DNA from 2 places in the Pseudomonas sp. NFACC46-3 genome. Region 2 is predicted to be linked to the other one. Evidence: predicted binding sites of a transcription regulator. Region 2 holds the regulator's gene; the other holds the start of a gene.

Region 1 (5,515 bases), on a different contig from region 2:
GTGCAACTGCGCGACTATAAGGTGCACTTGGCCGACCGCCAGGCCCAGCCCGCGGTGGCACTGGAGGTCGGCCCGCTGAACCTCGACCTGCAGAACTACGACACCCTCAATGGCTCACCCTTTACCCTCAAGCTGGACACCGGGGTAGGCAAGCAGGGCAAGATCCTGGCCGACGGCGAGGTCAACCTGAACCCGATCACCGCCAAGCTCAAGGTCAAGACCCAGGACGTCGACCTGCGCGTCGCTCAGTCGTACATCAACCCGTTCATTCGCCTGGAGCTGCGCTCCGGGATGCTCGGCAGTGACCTGGCGGTCGACCTCAAAAGTACCGAACCGCTGGCATTTGCCGTCACCGGCCGCGCCCAGGTCGATCAGTTGCACACCCTCGACACGCTCAAGACCCGCGACTTCCTCAAGTGGCAAAGCCTGGTCCTCGAAGGCCTGAATTATCAGCACGGTGACAGCCTTTCCATCAACAAGGTCAACCTGTTCCAACCGTACGCGCGCTTCATGATCAACGACGACCGCACCACCAACGTCGATGACCTGCTGATCCCGCAACCGGCCGACAGCGGCACGAAGAACACCGCGGCAAAACCGGCGCCCCAGGAAAAACCGCTGGGCATCCACATCGGTGGTATCGCCATCAATGACGGTTCGGCCAACTTCGCCGACTTCAGCCTGACCCCCAATTTCGCCACGGCTATCCAACAGCTCAACGGTGCAATCGGCACGATCGACAGCCGCCAGGCCAAACCGGCCAGTGTCGACATCAAGGGCAAGGTCGATCGCTATGCACCGGTCACCATCAAAGGGGCGGTCAACCCCTTCGACCCGATGGCCAGCCTCGACATCGCCACCAGTTTCAAACGGGTCGAGCTGACTACCCTGACGCCCTACTCCGGCAAGTTCGCCGGCTATCGCATCCGCAAGGGTCGGCTCAATCTCGATCTGCATTACCGAATCACCCAGGGCAAGCTCCAGGCGGAGAACAAAGTGGTGGTCGAGCAGTTGCAACTGGGGGAGAAAGTCGACAGCCCGGACGCCGTGAGCCTGCCACTCAAATTGGCCGTCGCATTGCTCAAGGATTCCGACGGCAAGATTTCCATCGAACTACCGGTGTCCGGCGATCTCAACGACCCGCAATTCAGCGTCATGCCAATCATCTGGCAGACCCTGCGCAACCTGGTGGTACGAGCGGCCCAGGCGCCGTTCAAGCTTATCGGTGGGCTGGTGGCCGGCGGCGGCTCGGAAGACCTGGGCAGCGTGGCGTTTGCGCCAGGCTCCAGCGACCTGAGCAAAGACAATGAAGGCGTGCTGCTCAAACTGTCCGAGGCCCTTGGCAAACGTCCGGAGCTGCGCCTGGAGATCGAAGGCACCGCCGCCGAAAGCAGCGACGGCCCACTGCTCGCCGCCCAACGCCTGGAGCGCGAATATCAATACAACTACTACAAGATGCTGCAGCGTCGGGGCGACAAAGTTCCGGCCCAGGCCTCGCTGATACAGGTGCCCGAGGACGAAAAGGCGCCGCTGCTCGAAGGCATCTACCGCACCCGCCTCAAGACCCAACCGCCCGCCGAATGGACACAATTGGATAAAAAGGCGCGTATCGAGAAACTGCGTGAAGGCGTGATCAAGTTCTGGAGCGGCAGTGACGTGCTCTTGCGCCAACTGGGGCAGGAACGGGCCAGTAGCATCAAGGACTTCCTGGTGGACAAAGGCCAGTTGGCCGATGACCGCGTGTACTTCATCGACGCCAACCTCGGCCAGGCCGAGAGCGATGGCCGGGTGATTACCCCCCTGCATCTGGATGCCGAATAGATGAAACCCTGGTTCGGACTCTGCCTGGGTCTATCGCTGGCCACCGGCCAAGCCGCGGCTGCCGACACGCTGCGCTGCGGCAGCCAACTGATCAGCGTCGGCGACCGCTCGAGCGAAGTGCTGCAAAAGTGCGGGGAGCCAGCGGCGCGGGATGACCTGGGCTACAAGCGCAGTGTCAACCGCCGGGAAGAATACCCGGTGGAGGAATGGACCTACGGCCCCAACAGCGGCATGTACCAATACCTGCGCTTCGAGGGGAATCGGCTGGTGCAGATCACCAGCAAGCGGGGGCGCTGAGGTTTGTCCGTACAGAGGCGTTGAATGTACTACCGCCATCGCGAGCAAGCTCGCTCCCACAGGAGGATGGCGATGAGCACTGATTTTGAGATCACCCAGAACAATGTGGGAGCGAGCTTGCTCGCGATGGCGATCCTACAGACTCATCCACAACCGCTGCCCCCCAATTGATCCACCCCACAATAGAACAGGCCCCCGGCACGAATGCCGGGGGCCTGTAATGGCCACGTCCGTGTGGCCTTTCGCATGAACTCCAAAGCGACGGCAAACGTATATCCTGGCCCGCTTGCCGCGCCTTCTCCCAGTCCAGGCGAGAAGTCTTAGCCTTATTCGGCTTTCAGGCCATCAGCCGATACGGCCTTGACGCCTTTGATTTTCTTGGCGATCGCCACAGCGGTGTCTTTTTGTGCCTCAGTGACTTTGGTCATCGAAGATAGGGACACAACACCTTTGTTGGTTTCGACTTTGATATCAGTGCCTGGAATGCCTTTTTCGGTGACCAGGTCAGCTTTGACCTTGGTGGTGATCCAGGTATCGGAAACGTCTTCCTTGGCCTCTGTCACTTCGCCCGCAGCCAGCATCATTGGCGCCTGAGTTGCTTGAGTGGTCTCGGCGAATGCGCTAGCCATGGTCAGGGTCAGAGCGGTAGCAGCGGCGGCAGTGATAGCGAACTTCTTCATACGAGTAACTCCTGTTTTTCTCAGAAACTGCCGGGGTGATGCATTCCGGCAGGGTTAACAGGAGTAGTGCGAAGGCTGTGCCACTTTTGAAACGTTCATTAATTACTTATAAATCAGCAAGTTAAGCGAAACGGTAATTTTCACAATCATGCAAAATGCATGAACTGCCGATTCTGGACATGCAAGTTGCGGGTTTTGGGTTCCAACTAACCATATGAATTTCTGAGCTTTTCTCTTTGCTTCCAAGTACGGGAGTCAGATCGATTTCGAAGATCAAGCCCCGCTCATCAGAGCGGGGCGCCTGCTGTCATCAACTCGCTGGAGTGGCGGCAGCGGCAGCGCCGCCAGTACAGCCGGCCGGAAGGAATTCCTGGGCCGCCGTAGAGCCGCACGTCCAGACACCCGCGGCTGAACGACTTAGAGTAATTGTTTGACCTGCCACGGGGGCAGGTGCATTGCGAAGAACACAAGCGATGGTACCCGTTCCTGCGGAAGCCGTGCCTGAAGCGGTCATCGTGCAGTTACTGGTGGATGCAGTTCCCCCTATAAGGTCCAACGTTGGATTGGTCCCTTGATTCATGACGTCCTCAAATGGCACTTTCAACGCGGATACCTCTGCCAGACCGGCCGTAGCCTTCGCCCTGGCCTGGTACTTGGAATACTGCGGCAACGCAAACGTCGCCAGAATGCCGATGATCGCCACAACGATCAGCAGCTCGATCAGGGTAAAACCACTCTGCTTATTCATAGACATCTCCAATGCATGAGGCGAAATCTCATGACCTGAAACGGCCGTTGCACGGCACATGCCAACCCTACGCGCCCTGCCAGCAAGGGGTTCGACCGGCCAGGCTCCTGCGTCCTACCCCAACAACCGCACTATCTGACGTTTTTTGTCACCCTGCTCCGCTGGTTTGGCGTCGATGCTTGACTAGGCTATAAGTCATGAACTGTCCGCCGTCGGTATTCCCATGAATGACATTCCCCTCAGCGGTCTGGCCAAGCAACTGGTGCTGGCCGAACTGATCACCGAGCAAAATGCTCAGCAGGCGTACCAACAGGCCCAGCGCAGTCGCATGCCCTTGGTCAGTTATCTGGTGCAAAACAAACTGGTCCAGAGCCGTCAGGTGGCGGAAATCGCCTCGGAACATTTCGGCGTGGCCCTGCTGGACCTCAGCAGCCTGGAGAAAGACACCCAACCCACGGGGCTGGTCAGTGAAAAACTGGTGCGCCAACATCATGCCCTGCCACTGTGGCGACGCGGCAACAAGCTGTTCGTGGGCATTTCCGACCCGACCAATCACCAGGCCATCAATGACATCCAGTTCAGTACCGGCCTGACCACCGAAGCCATCCTGGTGGAGGACAACAAGCTCAGTGACGCCATCGAAAAGTTTTTCGAATCCAGCAGTACAGGCCTGGAAGGCATGGGCGATGTCGATCTCGATGGCCTGGACATCGAGTCGATCGACGATTCCAAGCAGGACTCCATCGGCGGTCAAGACACCGACGACGCGCCGGTGGTGCGCTTCGTCAACAAGATGCTGCTGGACGCGATCAAGGGCGGCTCTTCCGACTTGCACTTTGAACCCTATGAAAAAATCTACCGGGTGCGGGTGCGCACCGACGGCATACTGCGGGAAGTGGCCAGGCCGCCGATCCAACTGGCCAACCGTATCGCCGCCCGCCTGAAAGTCATGGCCAGCCTGGATATTTCCGAGCGGCGCAAACCCCAGGACGGGCGGCTGAAAATGCGTCTGTCGAAAACCAAGTCCATCGATTTCCGGGTCAACACCCTGCCCACGCTCTGGGGCGAAAAAGTGGTGATCCGGATCCTCGACCCCTCCAGTGCGCAAATGGGCATCGATGCCCTGGGCTACGAACCGGACCAGAAAGACCTGTACATGGCCGCCCTCAAGCAACCGCAAGGGCTGATCCTGGTGACCGGTCCGACCGGCTCGGGCAAGACCGTGTCGCTCTACACCGGGCTGAATATCCTCAACACCGTGGACATCAACATTTCCACCGCCGAAGACCCGGTGGAAATCAACATGGAAGGCATCAACCAGGTCAACGTGAATCCGCGCCAGGGGCTGGACTTCGCCCAGGCCCTGCGCTCGTTCCTGCGCCAGGACCCGGACGTGATCATGGTCGGCGAGATCCGCGACCTGGAAACCGCCGAGATCGCCATCAAGGCCGCCCAGACCGGGCACCTGGTGCTCTCCACCCTGCACACCAACAGCGCTGCCGAAACCCTGATCCGCCTGCAGAACATGGGCATTCCGGGGTTCAACATCGCCACCGCCGTGCACCTGATCATTGCCCAGCGGCTGGCGCGCAAGCTGTGCAGTCACTGCAAGAAAGCCATCGAGATTCCCGAGGAAACCTTGCTCAAGGAAGGTTTCCCTCGGGAACACCTCGGCACATTCACGATCTATGAGCCGGTCGGTTGCGAACAGTGCAACAACGGTTACAAAGGGCGCGTGGGAGTTTACGAAGTGGTCAAGAACACGCCCGAGCTGCAACGGTTGATCATGGCCGAGGGCAACTCGCTGGAGATCGATCTGCAAATGCGCAAGGACGGTTTCAATGACCTGCGCACGTCGGGGCTGCTCAAAGTGATGCAGGGCGTCACCAGCCTCGAAGAAATCAACCGGGTCACCAAGGATTGAACATGGCGGTCAAGGCAGTCAAAACCGATGTTTACACTTGGGAAG
Region 2 (13,231 bases):
GGGCACGGCGTTGGGCGCTGTGCCGGTGCTGGTGATCCGCCGCATGCCCCAGGCCGTGAGTGATTCGTTACTCGGTTTCGGGGCTGGCGTGATGCTGGCCGCGACGGCGTTTTCGCTGATCGTGCCGGGCATTGCCGCAGCCGAACAGCTGGGGCTCACGCCTTGGGCGGCCAGTGGCCTGATCAGCTTCGGTATCCTGCTGGGGGCATTCGGGCTGTACCTGGTCGACCGTAAAGTGTCAGCCAGCCCTGCAAGGCTGGTAGAGGCGCCCGGACGTCCGATCATTGCCCCGCGGATCTGGCTGTTCGTGTTTGCCATCGTGGCCCACAACATTCCTGAGGGGATGGCCGTTGGCGTATCGGCGGGTGGCGGCATGCCCGATGCCGACAGCCTGGCGATGGGGATCGCCTTGCAGGATGTCCCTGAAGGGCTGGTGATCGCGCTGGTGCTGGCTGCGGCCGGGATGTCGCGGCTCAAGGCGTTCGTGATTGGCGCTGCGTCAGGGCTGGTCGAGCCAGTGTTTGCGCTGTTGTGCGCCTGGTTGGTGAGCCTGGCCGAGATGCTGCTGCCCCTGGGGCTGGCGCTGGCGGCCGGGGCGATGCTGCTGGTGGTGACTCACGAGGTCATTCCCGAATCGCGCCGCAATGGCCATGACAAGCTGGCGAGCCTCGGGTTGCTGGTGGGGTTTTGCCTGATGATGGTGATGGATACGGCGTTGGCGTGACAGGGAAAGTCTGTGGGACAGAGATCAATCTGTGTGGCAGGGGGACAATCTGTGGGGCAGGGATCAATCTGTGTGGCAGGGGGGACAATCTGTGGGGCAGGATCAATCTGTGGCGAGGGGATTTATCCCCGCTGGGCTGCGAAGCAGCCCCAAAACCTACTCTCGCGGTGGCCCTGGTTGATTGCATAGAGCTTTTTTTGGGGGGGGCGCTTCGCACCCCAGCGGGGATAAATCCCCTCACCACAGGGGGGTTATTCGCCTTCGTCGAAGTACCTGTTGATCAGGTCCACCAGGGCATCCATCGCTTCCTGCGCTCGATCGCCTTCAGTGTGCAGGTGGATCTTGGTGCCCTTGCCGGCGGCGAGCATCATCATCGCCATGATGCTTTTACCGTCGACCGCGGTCTCGGGTGTGCGACCCACCCTGATGGTGGTGTCCTTGAACTGGCCCGCGACTCCGACGAACTTGGCCGACGCTCGGGCATGCAAACCCAGCTTGTTGATGATTTCAATTTCCTGAGCAGGCATCGCGATGTGAATCCTTTAGCTGAGGTCGCGGTGGCGAACCTGGACGTTCTTCAGGGATTGTTGCAGGAGTTGACCCAGGCGTTCGGTCAGGTAGACGGAGCGGTGATGACCGCCAGTACAACCGATGGCGATCGTGACATAGGCGCGATTGCTCGCGGCAAAGCGGGGCAGCCATTTGAGCAGGTAGCTGGAGATGTCCTGGTACATTTCTTCGACATCCGGCTGGGCGGCCAGGTAGTCGATCACCGGTTGGTCGAGCCCGGACTGAGCGCGCAATTCCGGTTTCCAATAAGGATTGGGCAGGCAGCGCACATCGAACACCAGGTCGGCGTCTACGGGCATGCCACGCTTGAAACCAAACGACTCCACCAGGAACGCCGTGCCCGGCTCGGGTTGGTTGAGCAGGCGCAGCTTGATGGTGTCGCGCAACTGATACAGGTTCAGGTGCGTGGTGTTGACCTTCAGGTCTGCCAGGTCGGCGATCGGCCCCAGTAGCTGGCTTTCATCCTCGATGGCTTCGGCCAGCGAACGGTTGGCATTGCTCAGTGGGTGGCGTCGGCGGGTTTCGGAAAAACGCTTGAGCAGTGTCTCTTCATCGGCATCCAGGTACAGCACGTCGCATTGGATATGCCGGCTGCGCACTTCCTCGAGCAGTTCAGGAAAGCGCGACAGGTGGCTTGGCAGGTTACGTGCATCGATCGACACCGCCACCAGCGGCTGTGCCAACTCGGTGTGGATCAGGGCGCGCTCGGCCAGTTCCGGCAGCAGGCCGGCGGGCAGGTTGTCGATGCAATAGTAGCCGCTGTCCTCAAGCACGTTGAGGGCCGTGCTTTTACCGGAGCCGGAGCGGCCACTGACAATGATCATGCGCATGTTTAATGACCGTTCTGTTCGTCCACGACAACCTGATACAAGGCTTCGTTGCTCGGTGCGCTGCGCAGTTTTTCGCGCACTTCCTTGCGGTCCAGCATGCTGGCAATCTGGCGCAGCAGCTCGAGGTGCGCATCGGTCGCCGCTTCCGGTACCAGCAATACAAACAGCAGGTCGACCGGGGCGCCGTCGATGGCGTCGAAATCTATAGCAGTTTCAAGGTGCAACAGCGCGCTGATCGGCGCGCTACAACCCTTGAGGCGGCAATGGGGAATGGCGATGCCGTTGCCAAAACCGGTGGAACCGAGTTTTTCACGGGCAACGAGGGCCTCGAAGACGTCCTGCATTTCCAGATCCGGAACCTCGCGGTGGATCAGGTTGGCAATGTGTTCGAGGGCTTTCTTTTTACTGCCGCCCGGCGCGTTCACCTGGGAACGGCCGGGGGTCAGGATGGTTTCTAGTCGGATCATGGATTGGGGGGGTTAACGACCGGTTGCGCCCTGGAGGAGGCTCTGGGTCTTTTCCTTATGCTTTTTGAGTTGGCGATCCAGCTTGTCGGTCAGCAGGTCAATCGCGGCATACATGTCTGTGTGCTCTGCGTTGGCAACCACTTCTCCGCCGGGGATATGCAGCGTGGCTTCGATTTTCTGCAGCAGCTTCTCGACGTTCATCGTGACTTGCACGTTGGTGATCTTGTCGAAATGCCTCTCCAATCGGTCGAGTTTTTCGCCGATGTAGGTGCGCAGGGGTTCGGTCACTTCCAGTTGGTGTCCACTGATGTTGACTTGCATACAGCTTCTCCTTCGTTGCCAGTGCATAAAGCGGCAGGCAGAAATGCCTGCCACTGGAACGCTGTGGCGTGGCCTGTTACATCAACCGCTTGCGTTCGCTCGAAGGCGCGATCCCGAGGGATTCGCGGTATTTGGCGACGGTGCGGCGGGCCACCTGAATGCCTTGTGCCTCCAGTAAACCAGCGATCTTGCTGTCACTCAACGGCTTTTTCTGATTTTCCGCGGCCACCAGTTTTTTGATGATCGCGCGGATGGCCGTGGATGAGCATTCGCCGCCTTCGGAGGTGCTGACGTGGCTGGAGAAAAAGTATTTCAATTCATAGATACCCCGAGGGGTATGCATGAATTTCTGGGTGGTTACCCGGGAAATCGTCGACTCGTGCATGCCCACTGCCTCGGCAATGTCATGCAGGACCAACGGTTTCATCGCTTCATCGCCGTACTCCAGGAAGCCGCGCTGATGCTCGACGATCTGGGTGGCAACTTTCATCAGGGTTTCGTTGCGGCTTTGCAGGCTCTTGATGAACCAGCGCGCTTCCTGCAACTGGTTGCGCATGAAGGTGTTGTCGGCACTGGTGTCGGCACGCTTCACAAAGCCGGCGTACTGGGCGTTGACCCGCAGCTTGGGCACCGACTCCTGGTTGAGCTCCACCAGCCAGCGATCATTGTGCTTGCGCACGATCACGTCGGGGACTACATATTCGGGTTCGGTGGATTCGATCTGCGAGCCGGGGCGCGGGTTGAGGCTCTGCACCAGTTCGATGACCTGGCGCAGCTCATCTTCCTTGAGCTTCATGCGACGCATCAGTTGGCTGTAGTCGCGGCCGCCCAACAGGTCGATGTAATCGGTGACCAGCCGCTTGGCTTCGGCCAGCCACGGCGTCTTGGCGGACAACTGGCGCAGTTGCAGCAACAGGCACTCGCCCAGGTTGCGGGCGCCGATGCCGGCCGGTTCGAACTGCTGGATGCGATGAAGGACGGCTTCGATCTCGTCCAGCTCGATGTCGAGCTCGGGGTCGAAGGCTTCCAGGATTTCTTCGAGGGTCTCGTCCAGGTAGCCTTGGTTGTTGATGCAGTCGATCAGGGTCACGGCGATCAGGCGATCGGTGTCGGACATCGGCGCCAGGTTCAACTGCCACAGCAGGTGGCTTTGCAGGCTTTCGCCCGCAGAGGTGCGGGTGGTGAAGTCCCACTCGTCGTCATCGCTGCTTGGCAGGCTGCTGGCGCTGGTCTGGTAGACGTCTTCCCAGGCCGTGTCCACGGGCAGTTCGTTGGGGATGCGTTCGTTCCATTCGCCGTCCTCGAGGTTGTCCACCGTCGGGGCGGTTTCCTGGTAGGTCGGTTCCGGGATTTCGGTGTTGGTCTTCTGCTCGACGTTGTCGGCCAGCGGATCGGTGTTGTCGAAGTCGTCGCCTTCTTCCTGGCGTTCGAGCATCGGATTGGACTCCAGGGCCTCCTGGATTTCCTGCTGCAGGTCCAGGGTCGACAATTGGAGCAGGCGGATGGCCTGTTGCAGCTGCGGTGTCATCGTCAGCTGCTGGCCCATTCTCAAGACTAGCGATGGTTTCATGGCAGGGGCTTAACACCTTATTAGCCGGCGCACATGCGCCATCCACTACAGGGCGCCGAAGCGCCAAACTTAAGCAAATTATATGCCTGAAACTGAAGTGTTTGCCTAGAGCGTCGCCACAATAAAATTAAACGACGCTCGGACAATTCGCCAGACACTTGTGATTACAGGCGGAACTCATGGCCCAGATACACTTCCTTGACCAGCTCATTGGCCAGGATGGCTGCGGAGTCGCCTTCGGCGATCAGTTGGCCATCGTTGACAATGTAGGCGGTTTCACAGATATCCAGCGTCTCGCGCACGTTGTGGTCAGTGATCAGCACGCCGATCCCCTTGGCCTTGAGGTGATGGATGATCTGCTTGATATCACCTACCGAGATCGGGTCCACGCCAGCGAACGGTTCGTCGAGCAGGATGAACTTCGGTGCGGTGGCCAGGGCGCGGGCAATTTCCGCGCGACGCCGCTCACCGCCGGACAGGCTCATGCCCAGGTTGTCGCGAATATGGCTGATGTGGAATTCCTGCAGCAGGCTTTCCAGCTCCTGGCGACGGCCGGCCTTGTCGAGTTCCTTGCGGGTCTCGAGGATCGCCATGATGTTGTCGGCAACCGACAGTTTGCGGAAGATCGATGCTTCTTGCGGCAAATAGCCGATACCTGCCTTCGCCCGGCCGTGCATCGGCTGGTGGCTGACATCCACGTCGTCGATCAGTACGCGACCCTGATCGGCCTGGACCAGGCCGACGATCATGTAGAAGCAGGTGGTCTTGCCCGCGCCGTTGGGGCCGAGCAGGCCGACGATCTGGCCGCTGTCGATGGACAGGCTGACATCACGCACGACTTGACGGCTCTTGTAGCTCTTGGCCAGGTGCTGAGCTTTCAGAGTTGCCATTACTGGGCCTTCTGCTCGTCGGTTTTCTTTTTCGGTTGGATCACCATGTCGATCCGCGGACGCGACTCGGTCACCTTGCTGCCGGTGGCGCGACCGGCGCTGGCGAGTTTCTTGTTGGTGTCGTAGACGATTTTCTCGCCTTGGGTCACGTTGTTGTCCTTGTCAACGACCTTGGCGCGGTCGATCAGGACGACGCGATCCTGGGAGGCGTGGTACTGGATGGTTACCCCGTAACCCTGCACAGGCTTGGTATCGCCTGCGGTTTGCAACTGCTCGAAATAGGCCAGGTTGCCCACCGAGGTCACCACGTCGATGTCGCCGGACTGGGTGCGGGTGATGGTCACGGTATTGCCGGTGACCTTCATCGAGCCCTGGGTGATGATCACGTCGCCTTTATAGGTGGCGACGCCATTCTTGTCGTCGAGCTGGGCGTCGTCGGCCTGGATGCGGATAGGCTGGTTGCGGTCGTCGGGAAGAGCCCAGGCGCTCGCGCTTCCCAGTGCTGCTGCGCCCAGACTGAGCAAAATAGGGAGGGTTTTAGCGAGCTTCATACTGTCCTCTTACGTTCGATAGCAGGTGTATCCTGCTTTCCTTCAAATACGCTTTCATTCCCGTGCCGGTCGATACACCCCCGGCGCCGTCGATTCTAACGGGTTGCTCGGTCTGCGCATATTCTTGCTGTGGGAACACGGTCATGCGCGTGCTGGTGATGATGGTCGTACGGTTTTTCTCGTCGGTTCGGGCGATGCGCACCGAGTCGATCAGTTCCACTTCGGTGCCGCCGGAATTGACTTCGGCATGCTCGCTCTGCACATGCCACGGAAACTCGGTGCCGCGGAACATGTTCAGGTCGGGCTTGGTGACCAGCGTAATGTCAGTGGCCTTTACGTGGTCGACCTTGTCGGACGTCATCTCGTACTGCACTTTGCCGTCGGGCAGGTACTGCAGGGTATGCGTGTTGGTCGCGTACCAGTCGATCTTTTCCTCGATCTGGGCCGCAGGCCGGTCGAGAAACCGTTCGGGGCTGATGTTCCAGTAGCCCACCGCAGCAAAAATCGCCGCGATACAGCCGAACACCACGATGGTGCGAATCTTCTTGCTCAGCATAAATGGCTCACAGGTACGCGGCGTTGGCCGCTTCGAGGTGGCCCTGGGCGCGCAGGATCAGTTCACAGAATTCGCGGGCCGCACCTTCGCCGCCTCGCGCCGTGGTGACGCCGTGGGCGTGCTCGCGGACGAAGCTGGCCGCGTTGGCGACCGCCATGCCCAGGCCGACCCGGCGAATCACCGGCAGGTCTGGCAGGTCGTCACCGAGGTAGGCCACCTGTTCATAGCTTAGGTTGAGTTGACCCAGAAGCTCGTCCAGCACCACCAGTTTGTCTTCGCGCCCCTGGTAAAGGTGCGGGATGCCGAGGTTCTTCGCGCGCCGCTCGACCACTGGGGTCTTGCGGCCGCTGATGATAGCGGTCTGCACTCCGGCGGCCATCAACATCTTGATGCCTTGGCCGTCGAGGGTGTTGAACGTCTTGAACTCGCTGCCGTCTTCAAGGAAGTACAGGCGACCGTCGGTCAGCACGCCGTCCACATCGAAAACCGCCAGCTTGATGGCTTGGCCGCGTTGCAACAGGTCTGTGTTCATTTACATGACTCCCGCACGCAGCAAATCGTGCATGTTCAGGGCGCCCACCGGACGGTCTTCGTCGTCGACAACCACCAGGGCGCTGATCTTGTGGTCTTCCATGATCTTCAGGGCCTCGGCGGCGAGCATCTCGGCGCGGGCGGTCTTGCCGTGGGGCGTCATGACTTGCTCGATGGTCGCACTGTGAATGTCGATGGTGCGGTCCAGGGTGCGGCGCAGGTCGCCGTCGGTGAAGATCCCGGCGAGCTTGCCGTCGGTCTCCAGGACCACCGTCATGCCCAGCCCTTTGCGGGTCATTTCCATGAGGGCGTCCTTGAGCAGCGTGCCGCGCAGCACTTGTGGCAAATCCTGGCCAGCGTGCATCACGTTTTCGACTTTCAGCAGCAGGCGACGGCCGAGGGCGCCACCGGGATGGGAAAAGGCGAAATCTTCCGCGGTGAAGCCCCGGGCTTCCAGCAGCGCCACGGCCAGGGCGTCGCCCATGACCAGGGCCGCGGTGGTGGAGGAGGTCGGTGCCAGGTTCAGCGGGCAGGCTTCGTGTTCGACATGAACATTGAGGTTGACTTCGGCGGCCTTGGCCAGCGGCGAGCCCGGGTTGCCGGTCATGCTGATCAACTGGATGCCCAGGCGCTTGATCAGCGGCAGCAGCGTTATGATCTCATTGGTGGAGCCGGAGTTGGACAGGGCCAGGATGACGTCGTCCCGGGTGATCATGCCCATGTCTCCGTGGCTGGCTTCGGCCGGATGGACAAAAAAGGCCGTGGTGCCGGTGCTGGCGAGGGTGGCGGCGATCTTGTTGCCGATGTGCCCGGACTTGCCCATGCCGACCACGACCACCCGGCCTTTGCTGGCCAGAATCATCTCGCAGGCGCGTACGAAATTAGCGTCGATATGGGGCAGCAAGCCTTGCACGGCTTCGAGCTCGAGGCGGATGGTACGTTGTGCCGATTGAATCAGGTCGCTGGATTGGCTCATGTCAGAAATCGTATAGCCCGATGAAAAGGCGGCGATTATAGCGGCAATGAACAATTCCCTCACGTAAGTTCGTCATGCTTTGTTCGGGAGGCCGCAAGGTTCGACATAAAATGTGGCTTTTAACCTTAAGCCAGGCTTAACAGGCGGGGCGTTGGCCTTGGGCGCTTGGCCGTTGCAGTGATATAGTTCGCCGCCGGTTCGCATGCCCGGCGGTACCGGCGCTTGTCGGCTGCCCAGGGCATTCGAATGTGAGGCTGCATCGCAAGGAGTTTAGATGAGTGCCGACAACGCCTACGCGGTCGAGCTGAAGGGACTGTCCTTCAAGCGAGGGACGCGCAGCATTTTCAATGACATCGATATTCGCATTCCGCGCGGCAAGGTCACCGGCATCATGGGGCCTTCCGGGTGTGGCAAGACCACGCTGTTGCGGCTGATCGGGGCACAACTGCGCCCCAGCGCCGGCGAAGTCTGGGTCAATGGTCAGAATCTTCCCCAGTTGTCTCGCAGCGACCTGTTCGATGCGCGCAAGCACATGGGCGTGCTGTTCCAGAGTGGCGCGCTGTTTACCGATCTCGATGTGTTCGAGAACGTGGCGTTCCCGTTGCGGGTCCATACCGAGCTGCCGGAAGAGATGATCCGCGACATCGTCCTGCTCAAGTTGCAGGCCGTCGGGCTGCGGGGCGCCCTCGACCTGATGCCCGACGAGCTGTCCGGCGGCATGAAGCGGCGGGTCGCGCTGGCGCGGGCGATTGCCCTCGATCCGAAGATCCTCATGTACGACGAACCCTTCGTCGGGCAGGACCCGATCGCCATGGGTGTGCTCGTGCGCCTGATCCGCCTGCTCAACGATGCGCTGGGCATCACCAGCATCGTGGTCTCCCACGACCTGGCCGAAACCGCGAGCATTGCCGACTATATCTATGTGGTTGGCGATAGCCAGGTGCTGGGGCAGGGCACGCCCCAGGAACTGGCGGATTCTGACAATCCGCGCATTCGCCAATTCATGAAGGGTGATCCGGACGGGCCGGTGGCGTTCCATTTTCCGGCCACGGATTACCGTACCGATCTGCTGGGGAAGCGCTGATGCGCAAGAAATCACTGTTGGAAAGAATTCGCCTGTTTGGTCGCTCGGGTATCGACGTGGTGGCGGTACTGGGCCGCTCCTCGCTGTTCCTGATGCACGCCTTGCTCGGTCGCAACTCGACGGGCGGCGGTTTTAGCCTGCTGGTCAAGCAGTTGCACTCGGTGGGCGTGATGTCCCTGGTGATCATCGTGGTCTCCGGGATCTTCATCGGCATGGTGCTGGCGCTGCAAGGCTTCAGCATTTTGTCCAGCTACGGTTCGGAGCAGGCGGTCGGGCAGATGGTTGCGTTGACGCTGCTGCGTGAGCTCGGCCCCGTGGTAACGGCGCTACTGTTCGCCGGGCGTGCCGGTTCGGCGCTGACGGCCGAAATCGGTAACATGAAGTCCACCGAGCAGTTGTCCAGCCTGGAAATGATTGGTGTCGACCCGCTCAAGTACATCATTGCCCCGCGCCTGTGGGCCGGTTTCATTTCCCTGCCGGTGCTGGCGATGATTTTCAGCGTCGTGGGGATCTGGGGCGGCTCGTGGGTGGCTGTCGACTGGCTTGGGGTCTATGAGGGTTCCTACTGGTCGAACATGCAAAACAGCGTCGACTTCCTCGACGATGTCCTCAATGGCGTGATCAAAAGTGCCGTATTCGCTTTCGTCGTGACCTGGATCGCCGTGTTTCAAGGCTATGACTGTGAGCCCACGTCAGAGGGGATCAGCCGTGCCACAACCAAGACCGTGGTGTACGCCTCGCTGGCGGTCCTGGGCCTCGACTTTATTCTGACCGCCTTGATGTTTGGAGATTTCTGATGCAAAACCGCACCCTGGAAATCGGTGTCGGCCTTTTCTTGCTGGCTGGCATCCTGGCTTTGCTGTTGCTGGCCCTGCGGGTCAGTGGACTGGCGCCGACGGCAAGCACCGATACTTATAAACTTTATGCCAACTTTGACAATATCGCCGGTTTGACGGTCAGAGCAAAGGTGACCATGGCCGGTGTCACTATCGGCAAGGTCACGGCAATCGATCTGAATCGCGAGGATTTCACCGGTCGGGTGACGCTGCAGTTGGAAAAGCGCGTGGATAACCTGCCGACTGATTCCACTGCATCTATCCTCACGGCTGGGCTGCTGGGTGAGAAATACATTGGCATCAGCGTGGGTGGGGAAGACACCGTGCTCAAGGACGGTGGTGTCATCCACGACACGCAGTCGTCCCTAGTGCTCGAGGACCTGATCGGTAAATTCCTGCTCAATACCGTTAGCAAAGACGCCAAATGAGGAGCTTTTGAATGATCTCTATCTTGCGACGTGGCCTGTTGGTGCTGCTTGCCGCGCTGCCGTTGATGGCTAACGCCGTGGCTGCGCCTTCGGCCCATGACATCATCCAGGACACGACGACCCGGCTGTTGGCGGACCTTTCCGCCAACAAAGAGAAGTACAAGCAGGACCCGAGTGCGTTCTATGACGCGCTGAACGGCATCGTCGGCCCCGTTGTGGACGCCGACGGCATCTCCAGGAGCATCATGACCGTCAAGTACTCGCGCAAGGCGAGTCCGGCACAGATGACTCGTTTCCAGGAGAACTTCAAGCGCAGCCTGATGCAGTTCTATGGCAACGCCTTGCTTGAGTACAACAACCAGGGCATCACCGTTTCGCCGGCCAAGGACGAAAGCGGCACCCGCACCAGCGTCGACATGCAGGTCAAGGGTAACAACGGCGCGATCTACCCTGTCTCCTACACTCTCGAGAAAATCAACGACGAGTGGAAGGTGCGCAACGTGATCATCAATGGCATCAACATCGGCAAGCTGTTCCGCGATCAGTTCGCCGACGCGATGCAGCGCAATGGCAACGATCTGGACAAGACCATCAACGGTTGGGCCGGTGAGGTCGCCAAGGCCAAGGAAGTGGCCGAAGAAGCCGAAGAGAAGCAGGCGCAATGATCGAGTCGGTGAGTGAATCGGCCGTTCGTCTGGGTGAGGCTGGCGTGCTGATGCTCAGTGGCGTGCTGGATTACCGCACGGGCCCGGCCCTGCGCAAGGAGGGCCAGGCGCTGATCAAGTCCATCAGTGCCGCCGAGGTGGTCATTGACTGCTCGGCGGTGCAGAAGTCCAGCAGCGTCGGCCTGTCGCTGCTGCTGTGCTTCATGCGGGACGCCAAGGCTGCCGGCAAAACGTGGAGCATCCGTGGGATGCCCGAAGACATGCGCGAAATAGCCCAGGTCAGCGAGCTGACTGAGTTGTTGGCGCACCCCTGACCCATTGTGGCGAGGGAGCTTGCTCCCGCTGGCCGCGCAGCGGCCCCTGCTTTTATTGGGACAGCTTTGCAGCCAGGCGGGAGCAAGCGCCCTCGCCATGATGATTCACGCAAGCAAGTGGCCAGCGTTACTCGTCAGAGTCCTGCTTCGCGGGGTTCGCAGGCGCGGGGCTTTTTTGTATGATGTGCGACCCGCGCGCACAGGGCGCCGATTGAGGTTGAGCATGCAGGCTGTAGAAGTAAAGAGCTTCCTAGAAGGAAAGCTGCCTGGTACGCAGGTGGAAGTCGAAGGCGAAGGCTGCAACTTCCAGCTGAACGTGATCAGCGATGAACTGGCGGCGTTGAGCCCAGTGAAGCGTCAGCAGAGCATCTATGCCCATTTGAACCCATGGATCGCCGATGGCAGCATCCACGCGGTCACGATGAAATTTTTCAGCAGCGCGGCCTGGGCCGGGCGCACCTGAGCCCAAGGGCCTCGAGATTCTTATGGATAAACTGATTATTACCGGCGGCGTTCGTCTTGATGGCGAAATCCGTATTTCCGGGGCAAAGAACTCTGCCCTGCCGATCCTGGCCGCGACCCTGCTATGTGATGGCCCGGTGACCGTGGCCAACCTGCCGCACCTGCACGACATCACCACGATGATCGAGCTGTTCGGCCGCATGGGCATCGAGCCGGTGATCGACGAGAAGCTCAGCGTCGAGATCGACCCGCGCACCATCAAGACCCTGGTCGCCCCGTACGAGCTGGTGAAGACCATGCGTGCGTCGATCCTGGTATTGGGCCCGATGGTCGCCCGTTTCGGTGAAGCCGAAGTCGCCTTGCCTGGCGGTTGCGCCATTGGCTCGCGCCCGGTGGACCTGCACATTCGCGGCCTGGAAGCCATGGGTGCGGTAATAGACGTCGAAGGCGGCTACATCAAGGCCAAGGCGCCGGAAGGCGGCTTGCGCGGCGCGCACTTCTTCTTCGATACCGTCAGTGTGACCGGGACCGAGAACATCATGATGGCCGCCGCACTGGCCAAGGGCCGTAGCGTGCTGCAAAACGCCGCACGCGAGCCTGAAGTGGTCGACCTGGCGAACTTCCTGATCGCCATGGGCGCCAAGATCAGCGGCGCTGGCACCGATACCATCACCATCGATGGCGTCGAGCGCCTGCATTCGGCCACCTACAAAGTGATGCCGGACCGGATCGAAACCGGTACCTACCTGGTGGCCGCTGCGGTCACAGGTGGCCGCGTCAAGGTCAAGGACACCGATCCGACCATCCTTGAAGCCGTCCTGGAGAAACTCAAGGAAGCCGGTGCCGAAGTCACCTGCGGCGAAGACTGGATCGAAGTGAACATGCACGGCAAGCGGCCAAAAGCCGTCAACGTGCGGACCGCTCCGTACCCGGCGTTCCCGACCGACATGCAGGCGCAGTTCATCTCTCTCAACGCCATTGCCGAAGGCACGGGTGCGGTGATCGAGACGATCTTCGAAAACCGTTTCATGCACGTCTACGAACTGCACCGCATGGGCGCCAAGATCCAGGTGGAAGGCAACACGGCCATCGTGACCGGCACCGAGAAGCTCAAGGGCGCGCCAGTGATGGCCACCGACCTGCGGGCCTCGGCCAGCCTGGTCATCTCGGCCCTGGTTGCCGAAGGCGATACCCTGATCGATCGCATCTACCACATCGACCGTGGTTATGAGTGCATCGAAGAGAAACTGCAGATGCTCGGCGCCAAGATCCGCCGCGTGCCGGGCTAGTTCCGGCTGCATGGGCGCAGGGACGCGTCCGTTGATTTCGTTTTATCGAGGGTGGTTGCACCCTCGATGTGTGTCCGGCGCCGCTTGCGACCGGGCATGAGTACCTTGATAAGGACTGACGTTTCCCATGTTGACCATCGCACTGTCCAAGGGCCGCATCCTTGACG

The links. The regulator sigma-54, encoded in region 2, starts transcription at its own class of promoters, with help from an activator protein. The targets are predictions, from matches to a motif close to ANTGGCATNNANNTTGCTNT.
Region 1: the regulator sigma-54 is predicted to act here: its motif matches at 3,593-3,612, upstream of BM300_RS25460 (pilin).

What each region holds. Positions count from the first base shown of each region.
Region 1 covers NZ_FOTH01000035.1:37,570-43,084, forward strand. Annotated here, with positions in the region: gene BM300_RS25445 (DUF748 domain-containing protein) at 1-1,821, shown strand, start outside; gene BM300_RS25450 (DUF2845 domain-containing protein) at 1,822-2,118, shown strand; gene BM300_RS25455 (BON domain-containing protein) at 2,445-2,798, opposite strand; gene BM300_RS25460 (pilin) at 3,109-3,546, opposite strand; gene pilB (type IV-A pilus assembly ATPase PilB) at 3,770-5,470, shown strand; gene BM300_RS25470 (type II secretion system F family protein) at 5,473-5,515, shown strand, end outside.
Region 2 covers NZ_FOTH01000031.1:27,126-40,356, reverse strand. Annotated here, with positions in the region: gene BM300_RS24315 (ZIP family metal transporter) at 1-724, shown strand, start outside; gene BM300_RS24310 (HPr family phosphocarrier protein) at 976-1,251, opposite strand; gene rapZ (RNase adapter RapZ) at 1,267-2,124, opposite strand; gene ptsN (PTS IIA-like nitrogen regulatory protein PtsN) at 2,127-2,591, opposite strand; gene hpf (ribosome hibernation-promoting factor, HPF/YfiA family) at 2,604-2,912, opposite strand; gene BM300_RS24290 (RNA polymerase factor sigma-54) at 2,989-4,482, opposite strand; gene lptB (LPS export ABC transporter ATP-binding protein) at 4,647-5,372, opposite strand; gene lptA (lipopolysaccharide transport periplasmic protein LptA) at 5,372-5,923, opposite strand; gene lptC (LPS export ABC transporter periplasmic protein LptC) at 5,910-6,479, opposite strand; gene BM300_RS24270 (KdsC family phosphatase) at 6,487-7,011, opposite strand; gene BM300_RS24265 (KpsF/GutQ family sugar-phosphate isomerase) at 7,012-7,986, opposite strand; gene BM300_RS24260 (ATP-binding cassette domain-containing protein) at 8,261-9,070, shown strand; gene mlaE (lipid asymmetry maintenance ABC transporter permease subunit MlaE) at 9,070-9,867, shown strand; gene mlaD (outer membrane lipid asymmetry maintenance protein MlaD) at 9,867-10,334, shown strand; gene BM300_RS24245 (MlaC/ttg2D family ABC transporter substrate-binding protein) at 10,346-10,999, shown strand; gene BM300_RS24240 (STAS domain-containing protein) at 11,008-11,313, shown strand; gene BM300_RS24235 (BolA family protein) at 11,537-11,776, shown strand; gene murA (UDP-N-acetylglucosamine 1-carboxyvinyltransferase) at 11,799-13,064, shown strand; gene hisG (ATP phosphoribosyltransferase) at 13,192-13,231, shown strand, end outside.